DNA from 2 places in the Flavobacterium procerum genome. Region 2 is predicted to be linked to the other one. Evidence: riboswitches for the same ligand, from Rfam matches in the RefSeq annotation. Region 2 holds a riboswitch; the other holds the start of a gene.
The links. A riboswitch is a leader RNA that binds a small molecule or an ion and turns the genes downstream of it on or off. The one in region 2 is predicted to bind S-adenosylmethionine.

Region 1: another riboswitch for S-adenosylmethionine. It lies ahead of ACFFLS_RS21725 (SusC/RagA family TonB-linked outer membrane protein); the one in region 2 lies ahead of ACFFLS_RS15310 (homocysteine S-methyltransferase family protein).

What each region holds. Positions count from the first base shown of each region.
Region 1 covers NZ_JBHLYW010000022.1:536,839-552,304, forward strand. Annotated here, with positions in the region: gene ACFFLS_RS21705 (S9 family peptidase) at 1-1,182, opposite strand, end outside; gene ACFFLS_RS21710 (M14 family metallopeptidase) at 1,188-2,432, opposite strand; gene ACFFLS_RS21715 (redoxin domain-containing protein) at 2,501-3,484, opposite strand; gene ACFFLS_RS21720 (RagB/SusD family nutrient uptake outer membrane protein) at 3,558-5,012, opposite strand; gene ACFFLS_RS21725 (SusC/RagA family TonB-linked outer membrane protein) at 5,029-8,199, opposite strand; SAM riboswitch class I at 8,453-8,553, opposite strand; gene ACFFLS_RS21730 (hypothetical protein) at 8,962-10,101, shown strand; gene ACFFLS_RS21735 (hypothetical protein) at 10,187-10,732, shown strand; gene ACFFLS_RS21740 (5'-methylthioadenosine/S-adenosylhomocysteine nucleosidase family protein) at 10,951-11,553, opposite strand; gene ACFFLS_RS21745 (hypothetical protein) at 11,736-12,329, shown strand; gene ACFFLS_RS21750 (GNAT family N-acetyltransferase) at 12,418-12,915, shown strand; gene ACFFLS_RS21755 (MarR family winged helix-turn-helix transcriptional regulator) at 12,912-13,385, shown strand; gene ACFFLS_RS21760 (winged helix-turn-helix transcriptional regulator) at 13,387-13,743, opposite strand; gene ACFFLS_RS21765 (nitroreductase family protein) at 13,851-14,483, shown strand; gene ACFFLS_RS21770 (hypothetical protein) at 14,735-15,112, shown strand; partial or broken gene ACFFLS_RS21775 (transposase family protein) at 15,222-15,466, shown strand, end outside.
Region 2 covers NZ_JBHLYW010000010.1:217,832-233,297, forward strand. Annotated here, with positions in the region: gene metH (methionine synthase) at 1-582, opposite strand, end outside; gene ACFFLS_RS15305 (PDDEXK nuclease domain-containing protein) at 882-1,883, opposite strand; gene ACFFLS_RS15310 (homocysteine S-methyltransferase family protein) at 1,913-2,917, opposite strand; SAM riboswitch class I at 3,202-3,318, opposite strand; gene ACFFLS_RS15315 (hypothetical protein) at 3,854-3,988, opposite strand; gene ACFFLS_RS15320 (NAD(P)/FAD-dependent oxidoreductase) at 4,336-5,388, opposite strand; gene ACFFLS_RS15325 (precorrin-2 dehydrogenase/sirohydrochlorin ferrochelatase family protein) at 5,577-6,158, opposite strand; gene cobA (uroporphyrinogen-III C-methyltransferase) at 6,277-7,050, opposite strand; gene ACFFLS_RS15335 (ferredoxin-like domain-containing protein) at 7,043-9,133, opposite strand; gene ACFFLS_RS15340 (sulfate adenylyltransferase subunit 1) at 9,211-10,455, opposite strand; gene cysD (sulfate adenylyltransferase subunit CysD) at 10,576-11,475, opposite strand; gene ACFFLS_RS15350 (phosphoadenylyl-sulfate reductase) at 11,694-12,404, opposite strand; gene ACFFLS_RS15355 (sulfite exporter TauE/SafE family protein) at 12,715-13,497, shown strand; gene ACFFLS_RS15360 (RrF2 family transcriptional regulator) at 13,585-13,995, opposite strand; gene ACFFLS_RS15365 (RDD family protein) at 14,142-14,648, opposite strand; gene ACFFLS_RS15370 (trans-sulfuration enzyme family protein) at 14,815-15,466, opposite strand, start outside.

The DNA of each region.
Region 1 (15,466 bases), on a different contig from region 2:
AGTATTTAGCGGAACTGTACAAAGCACATAACCGCCATTGCTCGAAGAGGTAAAATAAAGCTGCTTATCATCTTTAGAAAAACGAACATTATTGTTATTTCGATCGTATTCAATCACTTTGCTTTTGCCAGAAGGATTTTCTAAATTGAAAACTTTCAGCACGGGAATCGATAAATTATTGCTGATGCTTTCCTGATATGCTAACTGTTTTCCCAAAGGCGAAACGGCCAACAGCTGGAATACCGTATTTTCTGCTCCCAACAACTCCGCTATATTAGTTCCGTCTGTGTTTATCGTGTAAATTCGGTTTTCTATAACCCTGTCTGGATGCCTTTTTTCATTGAGGCTTGCGTTGAAAGCTATTTTGGTATTGCTTATAAATGACGGATTTGAATGAGAATAAAATCCTTTTGTGACTGCTTTTTCTTTTGATCCTGGTTTGGCATCGATAATAAAAATATGTGTAAAACGTAATTCGCTGCTTACAGCGGTTTCGGTTTGAAAATGCAATTTGTCTACGACTTTTGCTTTTTTATCTTTTTCGTTGTTTTCCAAATAAGCTCTGATTGCCTCGATAGTTCCGTTTGGATCGGCTTTGGTTTTGTTTGGATTCAGGTTTTCGTTTGCCGAAAATCCTGGTTTTTCAAAACTCCAAATTGGTAATTCTTTCTTCGGATTTAAAACCGAATCCTTGATTAATTCATTGATTTGAATGGATGCCGTAAACAAAATCTGTTTTCCGTCTGGGCTCCATTTTGGATTTCCAGCGCCGTATTTCGATTCTGTAAGTTGAACGGCCTCTCCTCCTTCATCCACTTTAAACAAAAAAAGCTGCGATTTTCCTTTTACATTTCGGGTAAAAGCAATTTGTTTTCCATCTGGACTAAAAACAGGAGAACTTGATGTTTCTTTACCAAAAGTGAGTTGTCTTGGTGTATTGTTTTTGGCGGTTTTGGTAATCCAAAGCTGTGTATCGTAATCATAATCTAGAGCATTTTCTGGATTTTTGATGATGCTTTTTACTGTAAAAACGGCATTTTGTCCGTCTTTACTCAACTCAACATCTGTCACTGTTCTGATTTTTAAAAGATCAGTAACCTGAATCAGTTCTTTTTTTTGCTGACTGAAACAACAGACAGAAGCAATTAGCGCTAGAATGATATAAATTTTTACTTTTTTCATTTCTTTTAATTTTTAACATTTTCCAAAATCAGTTTCATGAATTCTTCTCCCGAAACTTCTCCTTTCTTTTTAATAAAATCTTTCGGCGTATGGTCTCCAATTTCAAACACCAAAGCTTCTGTTTTGTAGGTTTCAAACAAATAACTGAACAATGTGAATGTTGGCGGTTTAAAATACAAAGGTTTTACATGTGGCGTATAATTCGGAATTCCGTCTTTTACTTTATTCAGCCAATTGGGCACAAAACCGGGAATATTTCCTTTTAGATTAGGATCGACTGTGTAATAAATATCATCATGTGTAGAGTGAAAATCAATCGCAAACCAAAGTTTGTTCGAATCTTTGATTTCATTTTTCAGAAAATCACGAACCGCTCTGGTTTCCGGCTGATTGAATTCATTGTAATCGCGATTCAAATCGATTCCGCCCGAATTATGTCTCCAAAAACCGCCATCAACACCATCGGGATTCAGAAGAGGAATGACGTACACTTCAAATTTCTTTCTGAACTTTTTTGCCAATGGTGTATCGGCTGTTAAACTTTCTACAAAAGCCTCAAGAGCATAATGTCCTGTAACTTCTGGCGGATGATTGCGTCCTGAAATCAGGATTTTATTTTTAGATGAAGGATTTCCGATACTGAAAACTGGAATTTTTCTTCCTTCTGCCGTTACACCAATCGAAGCTTCGGCAGTGTTGTTTTTATTTTTTAAGGATGAAATCCATTCGTTTATTTCTTTCGAAGTTTTAAGTTCCTGCGCGGCAATCCAAGTCGTGTCTCTGCTGACTTTTACTTTCAAAACATAATTGGAATCTTTTTCCTTTTTCACGAAAGTGCCATTTTCAGAAGCTATCCATTGTTTTCCGTTGGTACTGATTTTCGCATTGTAACGATGTCTTACGTTTGGCGGATAATCAAACCGAATCTGAATTTCCTTCTCTGTTTTTGACCAAACTTTAAAAGCATACCATGGACTTCCGTTTATTGGCGCATTTTCTGGGGTAATCAAAACGCTGAAAGTATTGTCGTCTAGTTTTACAACTCCGTTAAGGCGCGCTCCTGCGAAATCATTTCCGAAGTAAACCTCATCTCCTGTTTTATCAAAAACGCCTTTCCATTGTTTCTCCACAGGACGCGTTACTGTCGAAACTGCCGTAATAGGGTCTTGTCCTTTAAAACCACTTTTGACTTGGGCGTTTGCTATAATCAACGACAACATTGCTGCTGAAAAAAATAATCTGGTTTTCATTTTATTCTCTTTAATTTTTATAAATGTTGTTTTGTCATCGATCTACGGAAAATGACAAAAAGCGCAAATTATTTATCCAAAAGCGATTTAAGCGTTGTCTGTAAATCTTCTCCACGAAGATTTCTTGCTACAATTACTCCTTTCGAATCCACTAAATAATTTCCTGGAATAGCTCTAACTCCGTATAATTTAGCAATGGTGCTGTTCCAATAGGTTAATTCCGAAACTTGCAACCAATCTAAATGGTCTTCTTGAATTCCTTTTATCCAGTTTTCTTTCTTTTTATCTAAAGAAATTCCGATAATATTGAAGCCTTTATCGTGAAATTCTTTGTAAGCCGCTACAATATTTGGGTTTTCTTTTCGGCATGGTGCGCACCAAGAAGCCCAAAAATCGACTAAAGTGTATCCTTTTAAGTTTTCAGAAAAACGAACTGGTTTCCCTTCTGGATTATTGGCAGTAAAATCAGGGGCTTTTTTACCAACAGCCAATCCGTTTAAAACGGTTACCAGTTCTTTTAGTTCTTTCACGTAAGTGGAGTTTTGCTGGCTTTTATCCAACAAAGCAATATTTTGCGTGATCTGATCTGGAGTCAATCTGTACGACCAATTTCTGTACAAAACATATGCAGAAACTATTGAATTTGGATGTTCTGTAATGAATTTGCTGATTTCTACATCTTTTGTTTTTCTATAAACATCAAACAAATCTTGAGCAGCAGAACCTTCAACTACTGAAATGCTGTAATACTTTTGCGGACTCAATTTAACTGTAATGGGTCCTTTTTCTAAAAAAATATAAAGCGGATTATTAGCTGTGTTTACACTCAAACCATACAATTCAGGCGTTTTTACTTTGGTTTTAAAGCTAAAACTTCCGTCTTTTACTTTTACCGAGTCAATAGTCGTGAACATTTTATTGTGAAATTTCTGCAGATAGACATATTGTGCTACGGTATCTACAACAGTTCCTTTTAACTGTAAATTACTTTCTTGCGCCTGAGATTCTGTTATCCCAAAAAACAAAACTAAACCTAATAGTATCTTTTTCATCTTAATTGTTTTTAGTAAAACTTTGCCAAAGTGACTGCTTTGACAAAGTTTCGTGGTTAATTATTATTGGTTTTTAGTATAATTTATTTGCTGATAATTCTGTGTTTGCTGGCGGAAAAACATAATTAGCATCCGAAGGCGAAACCGCCTGAGTTTGCAATTTGTTGTCGCCTTTTGCCGGAAGTGTCTGCAGATTACGAAGTAAATCTGGCCCACGGAAACCTTCTCCAAGCAATTCGATTCTGCGCTCTTTCCAGATTGCCTCGATTAATTGGCTCTGATTTGAAGTTACTGAAGATGCAAACGTGTACGAAGCATCAGATCGCTGATGAACTGCAGTTAAAAGATTGGCGGCTAAAGTTAGATTTCCTGTTTTGGCAGCTGCCTCAGCATAATTCAATAAAACTTCTGAATAGCGAATTACAGGGATATAATCTAAAAATGGCGATGGTTTTGCAAATTTTTTAAAATATTGTTTTCCCGAAACGGTTCTTGTCAAATTACGTCTGTTATCTGTTGTTCTCCATTGCGCATCGCCCAAAATTCCCGTTGGATTTAGGTAATATTCTAAATTGGTATTGTAAATATAAGCAATAGACGATTGTCCGGTGTACGAATCCAAAGAACTCATCGGAATGCTGAAAATAGATTCAACTGTAGCATAGTTTGAAGAAAAAATCAACGTAATATCCGATTGCAATGCATGCTTAACCTCGCTAGCCGTAGTAGAAAATGGAGCTTGCGTCTGCGGAGCCAATTTTGCCGCTTCTTCAATTACTTTTGGCCAGTTATTCAACGTTAAGTAAACTCTTGTTTTTAAAGCAATTGCAGTACTTACGTGTGCTCTTGTGGTATTGAGGTCAGCCGTTGTATAACTCTGAGGCAATGTTGCTTCAGCTTCGTTTAGATCTTTCAAAATTTGCGTATAAATTTCTGCTACAGAACTTCTTGCCAAATCATTATTGGCTGTTCCGGTTTCTGCTTTTAAGCGTAACGGAAGTCCTTTAGAAGCTCCTGCATCTTTATTGTAAGGCTGTCCGAAATTAATGACCAAAGTATAATAAGCTAATGCTCTGATCAGCTTTGCCTCGCCAATATATTGTTTTGCTTTTTCTTCTGTAATTACGCCCTGATTTACTGCTAAACCTTCAATCAAGATATTTGCGTTATTAATTGCCGAATATGCCTGTGCCCAAAGATTGTTGATATCATTTGATCCTGAACTATAAGAGTTGTTCCAGCTTTCGTAACCTGTAAAATTATTTGCTGTGATGTTGATGAAATCTTCTCCACGCTGATCTTGATACAATAAAATTCGGCCTCCGTAAACGCTGGCACCTTTAAATGCTTTATAAATTCCGTTTACCAAGCCTTCGATTCTTGCCGGAGTTTTAAAAATATCCTTGTCAGAAACTGTTGTTTCTGGAGCGATATTCAGATCTTCATTGTTTTCGCAGGAAGTCAGTAAAATTCCAGACAGCAATAAAGTTAAAACCGATGTTTTGTATGATTTGAAATATGTTTTCATGATATAATTTTATTTATTAAAAACCAACATTAAGTCCAAAACTGAATGTTCTTCCTTGTCCGACAGAGTTTTTCTCTACTCCCATAGAAGTGGTTGAATCTCCGTTTGATGAAGTCTCTGGATCTGTTCCCGAATACGAAGTAATCAAGAAAAGATTGGTTGCCTGAGCATAAATTCTAACCGATGATAATTGCGCTTTTTCTAAAATATTCTTCGGAAGAGAAAAACCAATTGTCAATTGTTGCAATCTCAAGAAATCGGCTTTTTCGGCATTATCAGAAATTGCAAATCCGCTTGAACCGTTCGAAATAACATCATTGTAAACCAATCTCGGAATGTTAGTCTGTTGTCCTGGAGTTGTCCAGCGGTTTAAGACTTCTGTCGAATTATTGTAAAAACGCTGATCTAGTAAAGTTCCTCTGGTATTGTTCATTACTTTGTTTCCGCCCGAATAAGTAAATCCAACCGTAAAATCAAAAGCTTTGTATTGAATATTATTGGTCACGCCTCCGTACCATTTTGGCAGAGCATTACCCAAAACCTGATAATCTGCCACTGTAATAGCTGCGGCTGTAGACCCGTCTAAATACGTCCAGTTGCTTTGTCCAGACGGAACTGCGGCACTGTATTGCACTTTTTCTCCATTTTTATTAATGAAAATTCGACGTCCGTTTTCTGGATTTACACCCGCTGATACGGCTCCATAAAGACTTCCCGCAGAATAGCCCACTCTTGTGATATTATTGGCTTCTGTAGTAACTTGCGTATATCCTATAATATCTGTGTTTCCTTCTGCAAGAGCCGTAACTTTATTCGTTACATGCGTATAGTTGAAAGAAGCTTTCCATTGAAAATCTTCCTTATTGATAATAGAAGCATTCAAACCTAATTCGACACCTCGATTATACATCGAACCGACGTTGGAAAGAATTGAATTGCCCGGAATTCCTTTTGAAGGAGATTGTGGACTGCTTAAAATCAAACCGTTTACGTCATTGTTGAAATAATCTGCCGTAAATTGCAATCTGTCTTTAAAGAAACCTGCTTCAAGTCCAATATTCGTTTGGTCGCTCGTTTCCCATCCTAAATCTTCATTTCCTGCCTGCGATAGCGCCCAAGTTGCTGCTGTTCCGTAAATAGAAGAACTGTACAAATTTTGTGAAGCATAGGCTGATGATAGATTTCCGTTTCCTACTCTACCCCAACTTCCTTTTAATTTAAGTGAATTCAGATAGTTTGCGATACCGCTGTTCTTAAAGAACGATTCTTCGCTCACAGACCATCCCGCAGAAATACCGCCGAAGTTTCCGTATTTGCTGTTTACGCCTAAAGCAGAATTCCCATCTTTTCTAAAGTTTCCTGTAATGAAGTATTTTCCGCCATAATCATATGATAATCTGAAGAAAGAAGAAAGGAAAAGTCTTTCTGACAAACCATTTCCAGAGGAACGAATTGTTCCCCATGTTCCTTGGTAATTTTCAAAGAAAGGATCAGAGACATTGGTTTGATTTGCTCCCCAAGAAGAGTTTTCATATTTCTGAACATCATAACCTGCCAAAGCCGCTACATGATGGTTTGCTCCAAAACGTCTGTCAAAAGACAAACTGTTGGTGAAATTGTAGTTGTTTCTGGTCGCCGCAATATTGGTAGCCGAACCTCCTGTTGCAAAGGCAGATGATCCTAAGTTTGGACTTAAATACGTAATATTTTCAGATTTTAATCTGTCAATTCCATAATTAGAATCAAATTTGAAACCTTCAAAAAAGGTAATTGTTGCATGAACATTTCCAACAAAATGATCATTTGTACTGGTATATTTACTGTTTTCGAACAACGCACCCGGATGCCATAAAGTATTGGTGAATAAATTATTTCCTGGACTTGCAGTTCCTGTTGAGCTCAAGTTATATGTGCCATCAGCGTTATATGGTGATACGTTTGGAGGCAATGCAAAAGCCAGACGCGCCGCGCCAATAAGCAATAAACCGCTGCTGCTTAATGAACCTGTATTTTGTGCTTGATTGAAAGTATTGTTATAAGAAAGGTTTCCTCCCAATTTCAACCATTTGTTTACATCATGGTCAATATTGAATCTTGCGCCTTTTCTTTCGAAATTATTGTCTTTTGTAATTCCTTCCTGTCTAGAATAATTGGTAGAGAAATAATATCTTGTATGTTCTGTTCCTCCCGAAATACCTAAATTATGGTTTTGAGAAACCGCATCGCGATAAACCTGATCTTTCCATTTTGTATTTACACGTGAACCGTCTGCATTATAAGACGGAAAGAAAAGTGCCGATGCTACAGAAGCATTATTTTCATTTCCTGTTAGTATTTTACTGTTTAAAACCGCTTCGTTTTTTATGGTTTCATATTGTTCAGCATCTAAAAGATCAGGAAGTCTGGTTGCTCTTGTAATTCCAACCCAAGTATCATACGTAACTTTTGCTTTTCCTTGTTTTCCTTTTTTAGTGGTAATCAAAAGAACGCCACCTGCAGCTCGTGAACCGTAGATTGAAGTTGAAGCAGCGTCTTTTAGAATATCAATAGATTCAATATCAGCAGGGTTGATATCCGCAAGCGGATTATTCGCAACCGAATTTGTTGTCGAAATATCTCCAGTATTGACCGGAATTCCGTCAACAACCACAAGAGGATAAGAACTCAAGGAAATAGAATTCACGCCACGAATCCTAATAACTGGAGGATCGTTTAAAACTCCACTCGGAGTCGATACATTTACACCAGAAGCTTTTCCGATAAGTGTTTGCTCAAAACTCTGAACCGGAATATCTTTAATTGTTTTCGAAGTAATTCTAGCTGCAGAACCTGTAAATTCTTTTTTACTCTGAGTTCCGTAACCTACTACTACAACTTCTTTAAGTGCCGTATTTTCTGAAGTTAGACGAATATTTTCGAAAGAAGAATTAACTCCTTTTTCTAATGTTTTATAGCCAATATAAGTCAAAGTCAAAGCTTTATCATTTTGAGAAACAACGATAGAAAATCGGCCGTCAGCATCACTTATAGAAGATTTATTACTGTTTGATGCGCTAATTGTTACTCCTGGCAAAGGTTCTCCGTTTTCAGAATCCCTAACAGTTCCGCTGATCGTTCGTTCCTGTGCTAAAAGTCTGCCGGGAAGAAGGCTCAGCAGTAAAATTAAGCTTAATAAGTTTTTTTTCATTTTGGTTTTAGTTTAATAATTGGACAAAAGAATTCCACGGCCTTTGGTTAATAGGCCTTAACAAATTCTATTTAAAAAGGAAATAAAGAAGAGAAAACTAGTATCTGCGCATTCGGAAAATGACGCGGTTATCTTCTTCGAAAATAAAATTCAAACGTGGAGAAAGGGCATGTAAAAAAAGTAATTCGGTTTTCATCTTAAAAAAATAATAGTTTTTAATAATGATGACCTTATTCAGATTTTGAGGAAATCTTTCTTATCTGTCCCGCAAATCGGGAAGGATTTAGCACCTTATTCGGTAACAGGTTGCTAAGACATCAATGGGCCTATTCCCTCAGTCTTTCTGGATAAGTATCACTACAGAAATTTTCTGTGATGCAAATATATATTAATTCTACCAAATTAGTCAAGTTTAAAATTACTTTTTTTTAATTATTTAAAGGATTCATGAAAATATTCAGCATTAAAGCAATCAAAATAACAACCAAAACATTAATAATCAATAATTTAATTATGAATTATTTTGAAAAAGATATAAATCGCCAAACAGTTCTTTTTTCTTACTTATTCAAAAATTTCATCTCAAAATAACAACAAACCAATTTAAAATTTGAAAACTTGCTTACATTTTTAATAACCCAAAAAAGAAAATTTGAAAAATTTTCGGTTCCTCTCCCAACCTCTTCAATTCTTAAATCATCTATATCAAAAAGGAAACTCTTAAAAAAGATTTTACATTTACGCAACCAAACTAATCACAACATGATTCGTCGTCCTGCATTTATACTTATTTTTTTACTGGCTGGTTTTATTTCTGTTGCGCAGCAATCCGATTTGGTTCGTGTTTATCTGAAAGATGCCTGTGACGAACTAAATGTTCCCGACGCCCTTGTGACATTAGAATCGTATAAAAAAAAGCCAATTATTGCAAAATACAATAAGAAGAAGCAATATTATTATTTCAAAGAAGTGCCTGAGGATTACAATACCATTTTTGCTTCTCATAAAAATTTCGAAATTGAGGGATTCAAAAGAATAGACAGTTTTCCGCAACGCATCAATCTTATGCTAAATTGCAAAGGAAATATCAGGCTGCAAACAGAAAGACAACAAAAATCCTGGGTCAATGATGGTCCTTATTCCAAAGAAATAGTCAAAACCGACACCATTTTTTCTGGTATTGTTGTGGTTCACGACAATTATAAAGTCAAAATATCGGTTAAAAACTCTTATGATTTGTCTTTTAATGAAGTAAAGAAAAAAATCGACTCTCTTGTTGCGCCATATGGTTTAGAATATATAGACGATCTTTTTCCTAATCTGTTTTATACTCATTTTCCGAGTATGGGTAATAAATATCCCGAAAGATCCTATTTGATTGACGACCTTGACCGAAATAGACCTTTAAGTGATTTATTAATGACAGAGAATTCAATTTATTGGAATATCAGCCGATCTGCATATCTTCAAAAAGGCGATCCGTTCAGTTTTTGGGAAAGCTATTATTATGAAATTTTGTACCGCAAAAAAGACAAAACTCCTTTTGATGGCGATTGTGATTTGCTTCTCAACGAAATTTCAGAACACAACACCAATTTGGATCTTCAACTAGTAACACATTACAAGTTTAGGATTGAAGAGAATTATCCGTTAAAAATAAACTGCAAAAATTTAGCGAAATACGATAAACAGCTTATGAATTATCAATTTTTGGATAAATTTGGAAATGATCCGACACGATTAATGTTTATGGACCGATATTTTGATTTTGAAGACACTTTTCTTGGTAAATACGAATTGGACATGATAATTGATGGAGAGGTACAATACACTCCTCCTCCTTCAGAAACAAAATCAAATTTCAGATACAAATTAGAATTAGCAAAACCATCAAAAATATAACGCATGTTACTTAAAGCTATTCGGGAATATCGCAGCAAGAAAACAAAAAGCAAAAGTAAGGTACCTATTATACTTTTTCTTTATTTTGCTTCTATCTTCATTTTGTGCTTACGACATTTTTATAACTACAGATTTGTTTGTTCCAAATCAAGCTGAATTAGTCAATTCTAAAGGATTAATAAAAACGGTAATGACCGAAATAGCAAAAACTGAAAAAGAAAAAGATACTGTTTTTGTTATTAAATGGGCTGTTTTTGGAATATGCGGTAACGACGAAAGGTTTTCTAGAACAGCTTACCAAAAGAAATTAGATCAGATTGAGGAAAATAAAATGAATCCGGTGATTCTAGATTTACAAAAATCGGTTGAAGATCTTTACCACATAAACAACAAAGTTGTAATTACCGGAACAACAGGACGCGGTGAATTTTCTAACGCTTATTTTGACAGTAATTTAGAAAAATATAGTTTTGATCACAATCTTGAAAAGAGAAAAAGAGTTTATGAAATGCAATACACTATTAAAAATAAAGACAAAGTAGAATTCGTAATCTTGCACAATTTGGATACTGAAATACTGCGACTAATTCTAACTCAAAAAAACGGACAGTGGTCTGCACAGAAAATCTGATTAATTAAAATTTATACTAAAGCGCTTCCGTGGAAAAAGTTTCACACAACAGATAAATCTAATTTGATCTGCTAAAATCTTTTAAAAATCTGCGTGAAATACTTGTGTGTATAGATTTTTTTCACGCAGATTTATACAGATTAAAGCAGATTTATACAGATTTGAATCAAAACTGGTAAGAAAATTGAAAAATAATGATTTACCCATTGGGTCAATCATTACAGTAAAACATCTTTTTTATGCAGTTTTAAAATACCGCCAAAAGCAGTTGCTGCATTATGCACTTGTATGGTCCATTCTTCTGCTGCGTTGTCGTCTGCACCATCAGAAATGTATTTCAAACATAAAAAAGGAATTTTCTCTTTCATGGCAACCATTGCAAGTGCATAAGCTTCCATATCAATAACGTTGTACGGAGCTTGTGAGTGGCCCATTTCAAAACTATCTCCTGTTCCACAGATTCCGATGCTTAAATCGTCCATTGTAAGTCCGTATTCCAAAACCGGCGGTAAACCAGAAAGCGGCGTTTCATATTTAGCGTATCCCAGTCCTTGTACGTCCATATCGCGTTGGATAAACTTCGTACAGCAGATTACATCTCCTTTTCTAAAAAAATTGCTTCCCGCAGAGCCAAGATTCACAATTAACGAAGGTTTTTTATGCTGAATGGCTTTTGTAAGTTCATAAGCCGCATTTACTTTTCCGATTCCGGTAATTAGTGTACGAAAATCGTTAAAAACCGTTCCTGCTTCAGATTCTAACGCAAATGAAAATAAAACATTTTCTAGGGGAAACGAATATTCGGTATTAATTGTAATCATTATTAAATAAATTTTTGATTTGCAAAGATGCATCATTAAAAAATAAATTGTAATAATCATTTCAAAAAGACCTTAAGAAAATCCTAATGTTTATGTTTTAGACAATAAAACAAATCTTTAAATGTTTATATAATTAAGACAAATTTAATCTTATCAGTCAAAGCTGATTAACATTTTAGAATATGAAAAGAATATTTTTTGCAATAGGCATCATTGGAATTTCGTTTCACAGTAATGCACAAGAATTAAACAATAAATTCAAAGCCATTCCGTCAAAAGATCCTGCGGTTAAAGAAGTGATTCCACCAAAAGAACCTTCGCCAAAGGTAAATCCGCCAGCTGTGGTTGAAAAGCCGGATCCATTAATTGTAAATCCAGAAGAGCTTTTTAAAAACACTCAGATCTACAAACAGGAAGCCAACACTCCCGGAATTTTCTATAGACGAAATCAGTTTTTAGGAAACTTTAAAACAACTGGCCAGACATCTACCATTCGTTACAGAGACGCCGCTTTTGTAGACGGTGATAAAATAAAAGTGTATTTAAATGATAAAGTAATCGAACCAGAAGTGAGTTTGGATGGCGAATTTAAAAGCGTTAAAATAAATCTGGTTCCCGGAATCAACAAAATAGACATTGAAGCGCTAAATGAAGGTTTTGCTTCTCCCAACACAGCCGAATTTCAGGTTTTTGATGACAAAGGATTGCTGATTTCGTCAAGCGAATGGAATGTCGGAACGGGTTACAAAGCGGTAATCATTATCGGTAAAGAATAAAAAAACTAGAAAACTGCCCGTTTTGGCAGTTTTTTTATTTGGATATATGTAGCTAACTACGTAGTTTTGTACTTATATTATTTTTTATATGAAAGTACAATTAAAACCCATACAAAATGAATATCAAGAACAAATTGTCGATTTGATTCTGAACATTCAACAGAAAGAATTTAATGTTCCGATAACTTTGGAAGACCAACCGGATTTGCTTAAAATTCGAAATTTTTATTACGAACCAGGCGGTTGTTTTCTTGGAGCTTTTATAGATGAAAAACTGGCAGGAACTATTGCTTTGGTTAGATTCAGTAAAGATGCCGGCGCCATCAGAAAAATGTTCGTGAAAAAAGAATACCGTGGCAAAGAATTCGGAATTGCACAGCAGCTGTTGGAAGAATTAATCAATTTCAGTCGTGAAAACGGAATAAGCGACCTATATTTGGGAACTGTTCCTATTCTAAAGGCAGCTTTACGTTTTTATGAAAAGAATAATTTTAAGACAATTGAGCAAGAAGAGCTTCCTAAAGATTTTCCACTAATGAAGCCCGATACGGTTTTCTGCCACCTGAATTTAAACCCATCCAGATGAATATAATAGACGAAATCGGAATATTGGCTATTTCAACCAGACTGCAACGCTTGAGCGAGCAATTGCGTAAAGACGGCGCCTTGATCTACAAATCTTTTGATATTGATTTTGAACCCAAATGGTTTCCGGTAATTTATACGCTTCATGTAAAAGAAATTCTTAGCGTGGTCGAAATAGCTTCTGAAATCGGCTATAGCCATCCTTCCACCATCAGCTTGCTAAAAGAAATGGAAAAAAACAAAATCATTAGTTCTAAAAAAGACAAACTAGACGAACGAAAACGCCTTATTCTGCTCACAGTAAAAGGAAAAGAGCTCGTAACAAAAATGCAACCCGTGTGGAAAATCATGCAAAATGCCTTAACCGAAATCACAGACAATCAGAATAATCTTTTGAGGGCAATTGAGGAAACGGAGCAAAAACTGGAGCGCCAGAGCTTTTTTCAGAAAGCTGCGGAATTGAAAAGCTGATCTATTCTTTTCCGGTAATTCTTTTTCGGTGGTTATACCCCCATTTTGCTAGCGAATCTATGACTTCTTTAAGCGTATGACCGTAATCTGTGAGTTTGTATTCGACAGTAATCGGTTGTGTGTTTAATACTGTTCGAGTCACCAATTGGTTTTCTTCGAGGTTTTTCAGCTCGCGGCTCAGCATTTTCCCCGAAATGCCTTCTACTTCTCTAAGCAAATCAGTAAACCGTAAAGTATTAAAACAGAGAGAAGCAATAATAGAGATTTTCCATCTTCCATTTAATATATCCATGGCGTCGTGCACTGCCATAATGTTTTTATTGCATGTTATGCGGTCATGTTTGGGCTCTTCAATCATAAAATGTTAGTTAGTTACCTAAATGTCACAGTTACTTTTAGTAAGCAGATGACAAAAATACACTTAAAGTTTTTACATTTGAACAGAATTTAATTAATAAAAAAATTATGGCCTTAATAGATGCATTAAAGTGGCGTTATGCTGCAAAAAAAATGAACGGACAAACAGTTCCGCAGGAAAAAATCGACTATATACTTGAAGCGGCAAAGCTTGCACCTTCTTCTTCTGGTTTACAGCCTTATAAAATTTTTGTAATCACAAACCCAGAATTAAAAGAAAAAATAAGAGCAGTAGGTTTTGACCAAAGCCAGATTACAGATGCATCGCACGTATTGGTTTGGGCTGCGTGGGACGGTTACAGCCTTGAAAAAATTTCTGCTGTATTTGACAGAACTATTGCAGAAAGAGGAATTCCTGCCGACGCAATGGACGAATATAAAAACAGACTTTGGGGAATGTACGAACCTCTTGGACAAGAATGGCACGCAAATCATGCAGCGAGACAAGCTTATATTTCGTTCGGAATCGCAATCGCGGCAGCAGCAGAACAAGAAGTAGACGCAACTCCAATGGAAGGTTTTATTCCGGCCGAAGTAGACAAACTATTAAACTTAAGCGAACTTGGTCTTAAAAGTGTTTTAGTTCTTCCTCTTGGCTACAGAGATGCAAACAATGACTGGTTAGTAAATCTGAAAAAAGTAAGAACACCACAAGACGAATTTATTACAGAAATAAAGTAATCGATTTTCGCATACTAAAAATGCTTCCGAATGAATCAAAAGCTGATTTTCGGAAGCATTTTTGTTTTTAAAATAATTAAAAAACGAATCAAGAACTTCACACAACGGCTTCAAAATGCATATTGTTACTTTTTTTTTCAAAAATGACAAAAAAGGTATTAATAGCGGATAATTAAATGATTTTCTATGTCTAATTTTGCATCACATCCAAGAAAATAGAATACTTAAAAAACAAATTTAAATTCATAACTATGTCAGATTTTTTAAAACAATTTGGAGAAGATCTAAAGAAAAATGTACCTGGCTTTATTGCTGTTTCTGTTGCCGAAATCAAAAGCGGAATGTCTTACTACTCTCAGTCTGCACTTTCTGATTTTGATCCGGAATTAGCATCTGCTTACAACCTTGAAGTGGTAAAAGCAAAAATGAACGCTATCAAAGCTTTAAACCTAAACGGTCAGGTTATAGACAATGTTATGATTACGCTAACATCGCAAATTCATATTATTGACGTTTCAGACAATCAGGAATACTTTATTTATTTGGCGGTTGATTCTACAAAAGCAAACCTAGGAATGACAAAATCAATCCTGAATAAATACAAAAAAGAAATCGCAGACAAATTGTAATTTTATTTTACATCATGTTTTGAAAGGAATATTCTTATGGATATTCCTTTTTTTTGTTGCTGTATTTTTAAAAACATTATATTTAGCACTCAAACCGAGAATCGAATTAATGGAATTACGAGCCTATTTTGAGAAGTATCCTAATGAAGATGCCTGTATAGAAGATTTTAAGAACAAACGTCTGAAAAACGGTTTAGTCTGCAGGAAATGTGGTCATAACGAACATTCTTTCAGGAGAATCGACCTGAAATTTCAATGTCGCAAATGCAAAAACCGAATCAGTCTGCGTTCCGGAACCGTAATGGAAAATTCCAATCTTCCGATTCGATACTGGATGATCTGCATCGAATTGAT
Region 2 (15,466 bases):
GAAAATATTCAAATCGAAAATAATATCCTGCGGAGGAAACCCAACTTTGTTCACCAAAATATCATACGAACGCTGACAAATCTCCACACGACGATCGTAATTATCGGCCTGACCAACTTCGTCAAAAGCCATAATAATTGCCGCCGCGCCGTAACGTTTGATTAATCTCGCATGATGAATAAAAGCTTCTTCGCCTTCTTTTAACGAAATCGAGTTTACAACGCTTTTTCCTTGTACTACTTTAAGACCGGCTTCAATGATTTCCCATTTCGAACTGTCAATCATAATTGGCACTCTCGAAATATCTGGTTCTGCCGCAATTAAATTCAAAAATTTAGTCATCGCGGTAACACCATCAAGCATTCCTTCATCCATATTAATATCGATGATTTGTGCTCCACCTTCCACCTGCTGTCTTGCAATATCAAGCGCCTCGTCATATTTCTCTTCCTTGATTAATCTCAAGAATTTTCTTGAACCTGTTACGTTTGTACGCTCACCAACATTCACGAAAACACTTTCCGGCGTAATAATCAACGGTTCTAATCCTGATAATACAAGGTCTCTTCTTTTTTCTGTCATTTTTTTCTAAGTTACTAAGATCCTGAGATACTGAGGTTCTAAGTTTTTTTTATTCTATTTCTTTCCTGCGGGGTTTTTAGAACCTTGTAGGTATTTCTTCTTTTTTAATTCAAACCTATCAGAATCGATAGGTTTAAAAAACTATTATTTTTTTAAATATTTTGGGCGTGTCCCTCCGGGTCGGGCTATCCGTTACAAGTCCTCGTCTCGTCAAAAGACGAGACTGCGGGCTTTTCACTTCTATCCCTCACGCGGTCTCGGTTTCACAAGACGATTTATGAATTTTAATTTTTATTATTTTATTCTTCCAGCAATTTATCCAATTGATTCTGAAGCGTTTTTTTATCTGGTAAATACAATTGATATTTGCTCAATAAAACCTTGTTTGTAATACTATCAGTAGCATATTCAACCAAAATATGATTTTTGTGTGCTCCCAATACAATACCAATTGGCTCATTATCTCCTTCAGTTGCTTCTTCTTTTTTGAAATAATTCAGATACAAATTCATTTGACCAATATCCTGATGATCAATTTCGCCTCTTTTCAAATCTACCAAAACAAAACATTTCAATATTCGATGATAAAAAAGCAAATCCAAATAAAAATGTTTTCCCCCAATGCTCATTCGGTATTGTCTGCCAATGAACGCAAATCCTTTTCCCATTTCCATAATGAACTGCTGTAAATTGGAAATGATTTTTTCTTCCAGTTCATTTTCTAAATATTGATGTTGTTCAGGAATATTTAAAAAATCCAATACAAAAGGATCTTTAATTAAATCTTCTGCATTTTCTACAATGTGTCCTTCTTTAGCCAATCTCAAAACGCCTTCTTTGTCTTTGCTCAAAGCTAATCTTTCAAACAATGAACTCTTCATTTGACGTTTTAATTCTCTTACACTCCAACGTTCATGTTGACATTGTTTAGCATAAAAATTAATTTCTAATTCCGAGTCAGCTTTTAAAATTTCAAAATAATGACTCCAAGTCAATAAGTGAGACAGTGTCTCACTTATTGGAAACGATAGATATAACTTACGCATGTATAAAAGATTAGATCTACTAAACCCTTTACCATAGGCTTGTACCAAATCCTTTGAAAGCCTTTCAAATAATTGACTTCCGTATTCAGCTTTTTCATTTCCTTTTTGCTCAAACTCTACAATGTGCTGACCTACGTACCAATAAGTCTGCACCAAAATTGTATTGACTGATTGTACAGCTTGTTGCCTTCCCTGTTGCAACAAACTACCAATTTTATCGATAAGTTCGCTATAAGGTTGTTTCTCTAAACTCATAATTAGCAATTAATACCTTCATTAGATCATCATTCAAAAACCGGCGCAACTCTCGGTTTATAATCCTTTGCAACCTCAGCCATTAATCGAATATGATCCGGAGTTGTTCCGCAACAACCTCCAATGATATTGATTAAATTATCTTCTAAATATTCTTTAATGAAAGCCTGAGTTTGTTCTGGTGTTTCATCGTATTGACCGAAAGCGTTTGGCAATCCTGCATTTGGATGTGCTGAAACATTAAAACTTGTATTATGCGCTAATGTTTTTAAATACGGTTTCAGCAAATCGGCTCCAAGAGCGCAATTGAATCCTACGCTTAATAACGGAATATGAGAAACGGATATCAAAAACGCTTCAACAGTCTGTCCGGAAAGTGTTCTTCCTGAAGCATCTGTAATCGTTCCTGAAACCATGATTGGAATATCAAGATTGCGTTCTTCTTTTACTTCTTCGATAGCGAAAAGTGCTGCTTTTGCATTTAATGTATCAAAAATCGTTTCTACTAAAAGTAAATCACAGCCACCATCCATTAAGGCTTCTGCCTGTTGTTTGTACGCAATTCTCAAATCGTCAAATGTTACGGCTCTGTAACCCGGATCGTTTACATCTGGAGACATACTTGCGGTACGGTTTGTTGGTCCGATTGAACCGGCTACAAAACGTGATTTTTCCGGATTTTTTGCGGTAAACTCATCAGCTACTTGTCTTGCGATTTTAGCCGATTCGTAATTTAGCTCGTAAACCAAATCTTCCATGTGATAATCGGCCATACCGATTGTTGTTCCTGAAAAGGTATTGGTTTCTACAATGTCAGCGCCAGCTTCGTAATACGCAGCGTGAACATCGCGGATCGCCTGCGGTTGTGTTAGAGATAGTAAATCGTTGTTTCCTTTTAACGGATGCGGGAAATCTTTGAAACGCTCTCCTCTGAAATCTTCTTCGGAGAAATTATAGCGTTGCAACATTGTTCCCATTGCTCCGTCTAGGATTAGGATATTTTTTTTTATTGCTTCTTTTATCGTAATTGCCATGTTGTATTTGCCGCTAAGGCGCTAAGGCACAAAGCTTTTTTTATTTTTAATTTTGAAGGCTCTATTTACCTTCGATATTTTTTTACATAAATTCCAAAAGTGCACTATTACTGGCTCATTAGCCCCGATTGAGCCGGTATCCTCGTAATGAAATGGAGAGATATAGGCGAAAGCGGGAACTATTGACTGCAAAAATGCGCCAATGATTCGCTCCTGATACAGCATCTGTTTCAGTAATATTGTATGTTGTCTGGAAAAGTTTTGAGAAATACGAGTATGTATTTGTGTTATCTATCTTTAATACTAGAAAATGTCGTATAAAGTAGAATTTAGCACCTTCTTTATGATAAAGGGTTGCTAAGGTTTCATCGGGTCTATCCCTCCGCCTTTCGTGATAACTGACAATAATTTTAAGAACAGTGCAAAGGTATGAAATAGGGTTTCGATTTGCAAATGTTTTTTTAAAGATGCTGAGACTCTAAGATACTGAGTTACTAAGTTTAAAGTTCGGATCTTATTTTTCAAATATATCCCAGAGTTTTAACCACGGGGAACGTATTGTGATTATGCGTTGCATCTATTCGTTGTGTTCCAGTGGTTGAAACCACTGGCTATGTTTCATATGTTTTGTTTTTTATAAAAAAATTGAGATTTACTTTGCGTTTTTTTGCTTAATCAATAGTTCAGCTTCAGAGGAGCATAATATTTATAGAAAACGATTAACAAACCAAATGAAAGCCCAGCGGAGCGACACATCTATAATATGTCGCTCCGCTGGAGTTTTTTTTGCGTACAGAATTTTTTCTATTCTATTTTTATGCTACTGAGATTTTATGTACGGAATAAAAAAGCCCAAACATTTAAAGTTTAGGCTTTCTATTTTTTACTTTTCCACTCAAAAAATGAATGTATCGTTCAATAAATCAGATGGTTTATTTAAAAACTTCTGTCCCATTTTAGAAATGTATCAATGACTTCCTGATGATCTGTAAATTCCTTATCTGCCATGCTCATCTCATTGTCAATTTTTGCCTCTTCTTCTAGTAGTTTTTCTTCATTCCAATTGTTCATAATAGATAATTTATTTAATACTTTCTTAAAGTTACCACTTTTTAACTGGTTATTCAAATACTGAAAACTATTTTTTCATTTTAATGCAAAGCTACTAAGCTTCTAAATGACTAATATTAACTTGAAGTTGCTAAGATGTTAAGGTTATAAGATGTTTTTACTGAAGATGTTTTAATAATGAAGCCTATTTACTTTGATTAATTACATTTTTCTGATTTATTTAAAATACTAATAATCAACATTAAGCACTCGAAATCTTGTTTGAAATCACGCACAATTTAGAATAAAAAAAGCCCAAACTATAAAAGTTTGAGCTTTCTATATAAAAATCTTAGTGTCTTAGCAACTTAGACTATCGCTTTAACAACGGCTTTTGGTGCTTCTTTACGAGTTCCGTCGAAACCGTCTACTCCTGATACTGTTGTATATTTCAATACGTATTTTTTACCTGGATTGATGATTCCGTATGCCGCCTGGCACATTAAAGTTGCTTCATGAAATCCGCAAAGAATTAACTTTAATTTTCCTGGATATGTATTTACGTCTCCAATAGCAAAGATTCCTGGAATGTTGGTTTGGTAATCTAATGCATTGTTTACTTTGATGGCATTTTTCTCGATTTCTAATCCCCAGTCACCGATTGGACCTAATTTTGGTGTTAATCCGAAAAGTGGAATAAAATAGTCGCAATCAATTTTACGGTGTGCGCCGTTTTCTTCTATATCTAAAGATTCTACGTGCTCTGCTCCGTTGATTCCGATAACTTCTGCCGGTGTGATTAGTTTGATTTTTCCAGCTGATTTTAATTCCTGTACTTTTTCTACAGAATCAAGAGCTCCTCTGAATTCATTTCTTCTGTGGATTAAAGTTACTTCTGAAGCTACATTTGCCAAGAAGATGCTCCAGTCTAATGCTGAATCTCCTCCTCCTGCAATAACAACTCTTTTGTCTCTGAATTTTTCAGGATTTTTGATGAAGTATTTTACTCCTTTATCTTCATAAAACTCGATATCTTCGATAAGTGGTTTACGAGGCTCGAAACTTCCTAATCCTCCTGCGATTGCGATAACCGGCGCGTGGAATTTAGTTCCTTTGTTTGAGGTTACAATGAATGTTCCGTCTTCTTGCTTTTCAACTGTTTCTGCACGTTCTCCTAATGTAAAACCTGGCTCAAATTGTTTGATTTGCTCCATTAATCCGTCAACTAAATCTCCGGCTAAAACTTCTGGAAATCCAGGAATATCATAAATTGGTTTCTTAGGATATAATTCTGAAAGCTGTCCTCCTGGTTGAGGCAATGCATCTAAAATGTGGCATTTTAATTTTAATAATCCTGCCTCGAATACGGCAAATAAACCTGTTGGTCCTGCTCCAATTATAAGTATATCTGTTTTAATCATTATGTTGTTGTTTATAATCATTCTTAATAATACAAAGAAACGAATAATTTATTCTTTAATCAATGATTTTTATCATTCATTTCTTTCGAAATTTCATCCATCGGATTGATTCCGACGTTATTCAATTCTATGTGTCCATCGGGTTAAAACCCGACGCTACAATATAAATCGTTCCTTCGGAACTTTTGTTATTCTTTATTTTTTAATGAAGAGGTAATCTCATTCATTCTTTTAACCTTTTCTTCAAAATTGCCTTTTAAGGTTTTTCGGTATTCATTCAGATTCTCAACCATTTGATTGATATCTTCCGGAATTACTTCTTCGAAAAACTCACGCAATCTCTTTGCCGTTGTTGGCGATTTTCCGTTTGTCGAAATGGCGATTTTCACATTTCCTTTTGTTACGATTCCGCCTAAATAATAATCACATAAATCCGGCGTATCGGCGATATTGCAAATCAAATAACGTTTTCTCGACAATTCGTAAACTCTTTTATTCACTTTCAAATCGTCTGTACAGGCAATTACCATGTGACGTTTTTTAAGCATTTTCTTTTTGAACTTCGCTTCCGTCAATTTAATTGAAGGATGATTTTCGGCTAAAACTTTAATTTCTAAATGAAAATCTGGCGCTACGACCTCAACATTTGCATTTGGACTTGACTTGAGCAAGAATGAAAGCTTTTCCAGACCTACATTTCCTCCGCCTACAATTAATACATTTAAATTGTGAAGCTTTAGAAATATTGGATATAATTCGTTTTGTTCCATGTTAATCTTTTTTCTTCTAATCAAAATTAGAATAACCTACGAGATGTTCCTAACGGAAAATTAATATTAATTGGAAACATTTTTTCTACCGATGAGATGTTCCTAACGGAACATAATTCTATCGAATTTCTTCTTTTGATAGAAATTCTTCGTAGAATCCTTTCAGTTTATTGCTTTCTCTTACAACTTCTCCAAGAACAATAATCGCTGGTGAGCCTAATTCTTTTTGTTTTACAACTTCTAAAATCGAATTTACTGTTCCAACTCCTACTTTTTCTTCTGTGGTTGTTCCGTTTTGAATAATCGCAACAGGCAAATTTCCTTTGTCTTCTTTTTGAAACAAATCGATTATTTGAGGCAATTTGTGCATTCCCATCAAAATCACAACGGTTGCTGATGATTTCGCTGATAAGGCAATATCTGAAGATAATTTCCTATCAGAAGTTGTTCCCGTAATTGCCCAAAAGCTTTCTGAAACTCCTCTTTTTGTGATTGAAATTCCCTGACTTGCAGGAACTGCAACTACAGATGAAATTCCGGGAACTACTATGGTTTCTATTCCGAAACTTTCTGCAAATTCCACTTCTTCGCTTCCTCTTCCAAAAATAAACGGATCTCCGCCTTTTAATCGAACTACATTTCCGTATGTCAAAGCATTATCTACAATCAATTGATTGATTTGATCCTGCGTGTAAGCATGATTTCCGATTCTTTTTCCAACAAAAATTCGGATGGCATTTTTGGGTGCGTAATCCAGAATTTCTTCATTGGCCAAAGCGTCGTACAAAACCACATTTGCTTCAGCCAATGCTTTTACAGCTTTCAGCGTCAGTAAATCGGGATCGCCCGGACCTGCACCAACTAAAGTTATTTTGGGTTTTATATTATGCATTTGCTAATTCCTGTGCTCTGAAAGTTTCGATTTTGTCAAAGAAAACTACTGCCTGAGCAATGTAATCTTTAGCGAAAGCTTCAGATGGTTCATTTTTATTGATTTGGTAAACCAAGTCTTTAAAAGTTGAGTTCAATTCAATTTTACTAGTTTCGATGAAAACAGTATCAAACAAGTCTACAATTCCTGCGTGGTGATTTGTTTTTTGGTTTTCTGACAATAACAATGCTTTTGCTCCATTTACAAATCCAGCATAAGCATGATAGATTGCATCTGACCATTTTTTCTCGTCGAAAGATTCCTGAGCCAAGATCAATTTCTCTTTAGCTTCAAACAATAAAGTCGCAACTAAATCGATCACTACTCCGGCACATTCGCCAACTCCAACTGCTTTTACGTAATTGTCTGCGTTACCCCAATCCACAAAATCGGCTTCTGTTAAATTGGTTACATCTGCAAAAGGTTTTAAGATTTCGTAGAAATATTTTTCTCCTTTTGTATCATAATAATCAAGGAATTTTTGTCCGCTTCCGTTAGCATCAAAATCATTTAAAATGGTACGCAATGCATCTGGACCTCTACGACTAGGCACTTTGATTACTTTATCAGCAAAACGTCCAGCGCCATTTCCTAATCTTCCTCCGCCAAGTAAAACCTGCAGAGCCGGAGCTACCAGTTTTCCTGAGTTGATAGACATTCCTTGGAATCCAATTGCAGACATATTATGTTGTCCGCAGGCATTCATACAACCTGAAATTTTAATTTCGATTTCGCGGTTGTTTAAATACTGAGGGTATTCTGCCGTTAAAACTCTTTCTAATTCTTCTGCAATACCGGTACTACTTGCAATCCCCAAATTACAAGTATCAGTACCCGGACATGCCGTAATATCTCCAACTGAATTATATCCTAGCTGAACAAAATCCAACTTCGCTAATTCTTGATAAAAGAAAGGTAAATTCTCTTCTTTTATGTGACGTATTACAATATTTTGACGCAATGAAAAACGTAATTCATTTGCTCCGTAATTCTTAATTAAATCGGCTAATAATCTCGCTTTATCCGTATAAAAATCTCCTAATAAAACTTTGATTCCGATAGCGTAATAACCGTCTTGTTTCTGCTTGATTACATTCGAATTTTTCCAAGCTTCATACGCTTTTGTATCTTCGATTGTAACTTGCGGAACTTCTAATAATGGTTCTGGAATTGGACCATCAAAAGCAGTTGTATCAATTTCGTATGTCTCAAAAGCAATGGCTTTTTTCTCTTGTTCAACCAAATCAAGGAAAACATCTCTTCCCATTTCTTTGATTAAGAATTTCATACGCGCTTTCATTCTTTTTGCTCGCTCTCCGTATCTGTCGAAAATACGAATGATTCCTTCTGCTGTTGGAATGATTTCGTTTACAGGAACGAATTCTGAAAGCAATTCTGCATGTGCTGGCTGAGATCCTAAACCTCCTCCGAACATGATTTTGAAACCTTTTTGTCCGTCTTTAATTTTCGGAATAAATCCTAAATCGTGCAAGTAACTCAAAGCCGTATCTTCGTCTGAAGAAGAGAACGAAATTTTGAATTTACGCCCCATTTCCTGACAAATAGGGTTTCTTAACAAATATTGAAAAAGTCCGTGTGCATAAGGCGAAACATCAAATGGCTCGTTTACGTCAACTCCAGCTAATTCGCTTCCTGTAATATTTCTAACTGTATTTCCACAAGCTTCACGAAGTGTAATATCATCTTTAGCCAAATCTGCCCAAAGTTCTGGTGTTCTGTCTAAACTCACATAGTGAATCTGGATATCCTGACGCGTTGTAATGTGCAAACGCCCTGTAGAATATTCATCAGAAACCTGAGTAATACGCACCAATTGCTCGCTGGTCACTTTACCGTAAGGCAATTTGATACGAATCATCTGAACGCCTTCCTGACGCTGACCGTAGATTCCACGCGCTAAACGAAGACTACGAAAACGCTCATCATCAATTTTTCCTCCACGGAATAAATGAATCTTTTTTTCTAATTCGATAATCTCCTTCTGAACTACCGGATTTTCTATTTCTGTTCTAAAACTTTCCATTTCTCTTAGTTTGTAGTTAGTTGTTGATTGTTTATAGTTGGTTGTTGACAGTAGAACTATCAACTAAAAATTACAAACTATCTAATGAAACCTACTCCTGCTGTTGTGTTTGTTGCTGTATCAATTAAGATGAAAGCTCCGTTTGATTTGTTTTCGTTGTATGAATCAAAGTATAACGGTTTGCTTAATTTGATCGTTACTTCTCCAATTTCGTTGATTGCCAATTGTGAAGCTTCTGTCGTTCCAGAGTAATCTGTAGCAATTGTATTTTTAATGCTTTCTACTTTTGCTAAAACTCTGTTTGTATTGTGTTGTACCAAATATTTTGTTCCTGGAACCAGTTTTTTGCTGTCCATCCAGCAAACTGTTGTGGTAATATCTTTTTCAATTTTTGGAAGCTCATCTGATTTTACAATCATATCACCTCTTGTTACATTGATATCATTTTCTAATTCGATTGTAATTGAGGAACCTGCAACAGCTTCGTCAAATGATTTATCGAAAAAGTGAATTTTAGATACTTTTGATTCGGTTAAAGAAGGAAGAACCGTTACGGCATCTCCAACTTTGATTGAGTTTCCGTATAATTTTCCAGCGTAACCTCTAAAATCGTGGTATTCTTCTGTTTTTGGACGAATAACGGTTTGAACTGGGAAACGTGCTTTTCCTGCTTCAAAAACATCAGAAGCATGTAATCCTTCTAAATGTTCTAATACAGTTTGTCCGTCATACCAAGGCATATTCTCCGATTTGTCCACAACGTTTCCACCGTTGATTGCACTTAACGGAATGTAACTTACGTTTTGCTCTTTGAAAGTACTTTTTGCATTTAATGCCTGGAAATCGGCTTTGATTTTATTGAAAACTTCCTCAGAATAATCAACCAAATCCATTTTGTTAATGGCAACAATTACCTCTTTTACTCTCAATAAATTATTGATGAAAAAGTGACGGTAAGTCTGCTCAATAACTCCTTTTCTGGCATCAATTAAAATGATAGAAACCTGAGAAGTCGAAGCTCCTGTAACCATGTTTCTTGTATATTCTACGTGACCCGGAGTATCGGCAATAATGTAACTTTTCTTCGCAGTCGAAAAATAAATATGCGCAACATCAATCGTAATTCCTTGTTCTCTTTCTGCTACTAATCCGTCAGTTGCCAAAGAAAAATCAAGATAATCGTATCCTTTTTGTTTACTGCTTTTTTCGATTGCTTCTATTTTGTCAGTCGTCAATGATTTTGTATCGTACAATAATCTCCCGATCAAAGTACTTTTTCCGTCATCTACACTTCCTGCTGTTGCTATTTTTAAAACGTCCATCTTATATATTGTTTCAGGTTTAAAGTTTCAGGTTTCATGTTCTCTCGAAACTTTTAAATCTGTATGTTTTTGTTCTCTTGATTCTAACTTTTAATTTTTAATTCTCGATTTTTAATTGAATTAGAAGTATCCCTGTTGTTTTCTTTTTTCCATCGCCGCTTCAGAACGTTTATCATCGATTCTGGCTCCTCTTTCAGAAATCGTTGATTCTCTGATTTCGCCTACAACTTCTTCAATTGTTGCTGCGTAAGATTCAACTGCTGCGGTACAACTCATATCTCCAACGGTTCTGAAGCGAACAATTCTTTCTTCGATTTGTTCGTCTTCTTCTTGGTACACAAAAGGAGAATGTGACCAGATTAAACCGTCTCTCAAAAAAACTTTTCTTTTATGTGAAAAATAGATTGATGGAATTTCGATGTGTTCTTTTTCGATATAACTCCAAACATCTAATTCTGTCCAGTTTGAAATTGGAAAAACACGAACGTTTTGCCCATTTTCAATTTTTCCATTCAAAATATCAAACAATTCAGGTCTTTGATTTTTTTCGTCCCATTGTCCGAAATCATCACGAACAGAGAAAATACGTTCTTTCGCTCTTGCTTTTTCTTCATCACGACGCGCACCACCAATACAAGCATCAAACTTGAATTCTTCAATTGCATCCAAAAGTGTTGTTGTCTGCAAGCTGTTTCTACTAGAATATTTTCCTGTTTCTTCTACCACTTTTCCTTCATCAATAGCATCCTGAACATTACGAACGATCAACTCTAAACCTAATTCTTCTACCAATTTATCTCTGAAAGCAATTGTTTCAGGGAAATTATGTCCCGTATCAACGTGCAAAAGAGGAAACGGAATCTTAGCAGGGAAAAATGCTTTTTGCGCCAAACGCACTAATGTGATAGAATCTTTTCCTCCTGAGAAAAGTAAAACCGGTTTGTCAAACTGTGAAATTACTTCTCTGAAAATGTATATCGCTTCACTCTCTAAAGCGTTTGTTTTTAATACTGAACTCATTGTTTTTTTGTTTGATATTTTTTAGTTTCAAGTTTTAGGTTTCAGGTTTCAAGTTCCCTGATCTAAAAATCTCCACTCTTTATTCTATTCTCGTTATTCTCTCTTTAACGGATAAAAATCTATTGTTTTTATCCACATCTCCCCCGGATTAAAATCCGGCGTTACAATATGAATCGTTCCTCCGGAACTTTAAATCTATATTCTTTATTCTATTCTCTTTATTCTTTTTTAGCACTGTGAAGCCCGCATTCTTTATGGCTTGATTCCCACCACCATCTTCCGGCTCTGATGTCTTCTCCGGGGAAAATGGCTCTTGTACATGGTGCGCATCCAATGCTTACAAAACCTTCTTTGTGAAGTGCATTTTGAGGAACATTAAACTCCTTCAAATGATTTTCAACTTCTTCTAAAGTCCATTTTAGCAACGGATTGAATTTGATGATTTCGAAGTTTCCGTCGTATTCAAACAAATTTAAATCTTGTCTGTTTTCCGATTGTTCTGCTCTTAAACCTGTAATCCAAACTGAGTTTCCTGCCAAAGCTTTTCTCAGTGGAACCACTTTTCTAATAAAACAGCATTCTTTTCTGTTTTCAACCGAATCGTAAAAGCTGTTTGGTCCTTTTTCCTGCAATAGTTTTTCTACTGATGCCGCTTCTGGAAAATAAACTTCAATCTGCTTTTTATACTTTTTTAAAGTTCTATGAAAGACATCATACGTTTCCTGAAACAATCTTCCGGTATCTAAAGTGAAAACTTTGACTACAATATCATTTTTGAAAATAAAATCAGTAATTACCTGATCTTCTTGTCCAAATGAAGTTGAAAAAGTAACCTGATTTGGATATTCCTCAGCTAAAAAATGCAAAGTTTCTTCCAAAGAGAAGTCTTTTGTTTTTTCTAATAAGGTCTGTACTGTTGCTAAACTCATTTTAATATTTTTACTCTAAAAACCTATTATCCTATCGGCTTAGTAGATTACTATGCAAAAATAATACTTATTTATAAATTACAAAGCGATTTATGGATTTTTTTAGTCTAAAAAACTACTGAAACCCAAACAATTAATACAAAACTTACATTTTAGCATTAAAAATAGCTTAATATCAAAAAACATATTAATAAGTAATCTACTGATAAACATTACCTTAAAGAGCTTATTCAAAATATTTAACAAATAGTCTACCAAATCGATAGGATTATTATAAATTACTTCCTATTTTTGGCAAAAATTTTATCATATGGATTTTCAAATAGGACTAGTAATCGCAGGTTTAGTTGTCGGATTTATTGTTGGTTTAACTGGTGTAGGCGGCGGTTCGCTTATGACTCCTATTTTATTATGGTTTGGTATTCCTCCAACAAAAGCTGTTGGGACCGATTTGCTTTATGCAGCATTTACAAAAGCTGGAGGCATATTTGTACACAACAAAAAAGGAAATATCAATTGGAAAATTACAGGCTGGCTAACTTTAGGAAGCGTTCCGGCAGCCCTTATAACTTTATGGATTTTAAACAGCATCAAAACAGATATTGAAACTATAAATCGTGTAATAAAAGTTAGTTTAGGATGGGCTTTATTGTTTACGTCTGTCGCAATTATCTTTAAAAAGAAACTTTTAAATTTTTCTCAGAAACACGCTGGTGACAAGTTTCATAGCGAAAGCACCACTCAAAATATGCTGACTATCGGAATTGGTGTTTTGTTAGGAGCTACCGTAACATTGACCTCTATCGGAGCTGGAGCACTTGGAACCGTAACTTTATTTTTCCTTTATCCGCTTTTACCGACACCTCGTTTGGTTGGAACCGAAATTGCGCACGCCGTTCCGTTAACACTTGTTGCGGGAGTTGGACACGCTTCTATGGGAAATCTGGATTTAATTTTATTGGGACAATTATTATTAGGATCACTTCCAGGAATCTTCATCGGGAGCTTATTGAGTGGTAAAGTTCCAGATCAATTTCTTAGAAATGCAATTGCCATAATGCTTTTTATGGTAGGATATAAATTGATATTTTAAGACATTTTTTTAAACCATATAAGTTCATTTTAGACTTTGCGCAAAGCTTGAAAAATGAACTTATATTACTTATGTGGTTTATTTTTTTTAAAAAGCGATATCTGCTAAAGAATTGCTTTCTAATATCTTAAGTGTATTATCGCGAACTTCGGTCATTAAGCGTCTTGCCGCGCAAGTTGTTTCATCATCGCAATCATCGCATCTTTCGTAGAAATTATGACTTGCACATGGCAATAATGCGATCGGTCCTTCAAGAATTCTGTAGACTTTTGCCATACTGATATCTTTCGGGTCTTTAATTAGATAATAACCGCCTCCTTTTCCCTTTTTGGCTCCAAGAAAACCGGAATTTCGAAGCAACAGCAAAATACTTTCCAGAAATTTGATTGAAATATGTTCACTTTTAGCGATTTCAGCAATTTGTACAGGTTCATTATTTTCTCGTCTGGCCAGATAGGTTAAAGCTTTTATTCCGTATTTCGTTTTCTTTGAAAGCATTTTTACATTTTAGATTGCCGTTCCCTCAACTATCGGGATAGATTTCGGATTATTCCTTAATCAAACTAACACAAATTATTAGAGAACAAAAATAGACTTTTTAAATGAGAAATGACAGAATTAAAAGTTAAATTCTACTAATCCTATCAAATTACTTCATTTTGTCCAATTAAATTAAATTCTTTAAATATTTTAACTTCTTCCGCCAAAGCTTTTTTGTTAACTACATAAGTTCCTGAAATCGAATCATGCCAACCTCTGCTTGAGCTTGATAAAAAAGTAAGCGCATCAAAAGGAATTATCCTGCAAAGACTTCTTTTAAAAATTGTTCCAAAAGATGGCCTTTCTCCATTTTCATCAACGACAATTGTACCTGTAATAAGCTTACCAAAAGACTGTCCCATAAGACCTTCTGTAACCGTGTAATAAACAACTGCAAGTAATATAAAAATTACCCTGCCTTCTAAATCGCCAATCGTATCAAGCCAAATTAATAATCCATTCATATCAAAAAGACTCGCTACGATTGCCATAACAAAGCCAAAAATGAACACCAGTATAAGGATAAAAATATTATCTAATAGGTAGTTTAGAAATCGAACTGCTCCTGACACCAGCAGTTTCTGATCCAGAATATAAGTAGATTTATTCATGTTTTATTTATAATTTTAAAGGTTAAAAATAATTTATTTTGGTTCTTTTTTTGACAAAAATATACTTTTTATATATACGAACAACAAAACAAAAAAAACGATTTTTAACAGTAATAAATCTACAGTTAAAAATCGTTTCCTACACTAAGTGATTGAAAATCTAAAACTAACTAAGTGCTTGCTTCAAATCAGCAATAACATCTTCTACAGTTTCTAAACCTACTGAAACACGGACCAAACCTTGTGTGATTCCTACTGCCAATTGATCTTCTTCAGACAATTTGCTGTGTGTTGTAGATGCCGGATGCGTAACTATCGTTCTCGTATCTCCAATATTTGCAGAAAGCGAACAAAGCTTGATTGCATTCAGGAATTTTCTTCCTGCCTCGATACCGCCTTTAATTTCGAATGCGATAATATTTCCACCTGCTTTCATTTGCTTTTTAGCGATTTCATATTGCGGATGCGATTTCAAGAACGGATATTTTACGCTGTTTACATTAGGATGGCTTTCTAAAAACTCAGCTACTTTTAAAGCATTTTCGCAATGTCTGTCTACACGAACTGCCAATGTTTCTAAGCTTTTTGAAAGAACCCAAGCATTAAATGGCGCTAACGCTGGCCCCGTATTTCTAGAAAACAAATAAATCTGTCTGATTAATTCTGCATCTCCAACTGTTACTCCGCCTAAAACACGCCCTTGTCCGTCTATTAATTTAGTAGCAGAATGAATCACTAAATGTGCTCCAAATTTAATTGGCTGTTGTAAATAGGGTGTTGCAAAGCAGTTGTCGATTATCAAAATCAAGTTGTGTTTT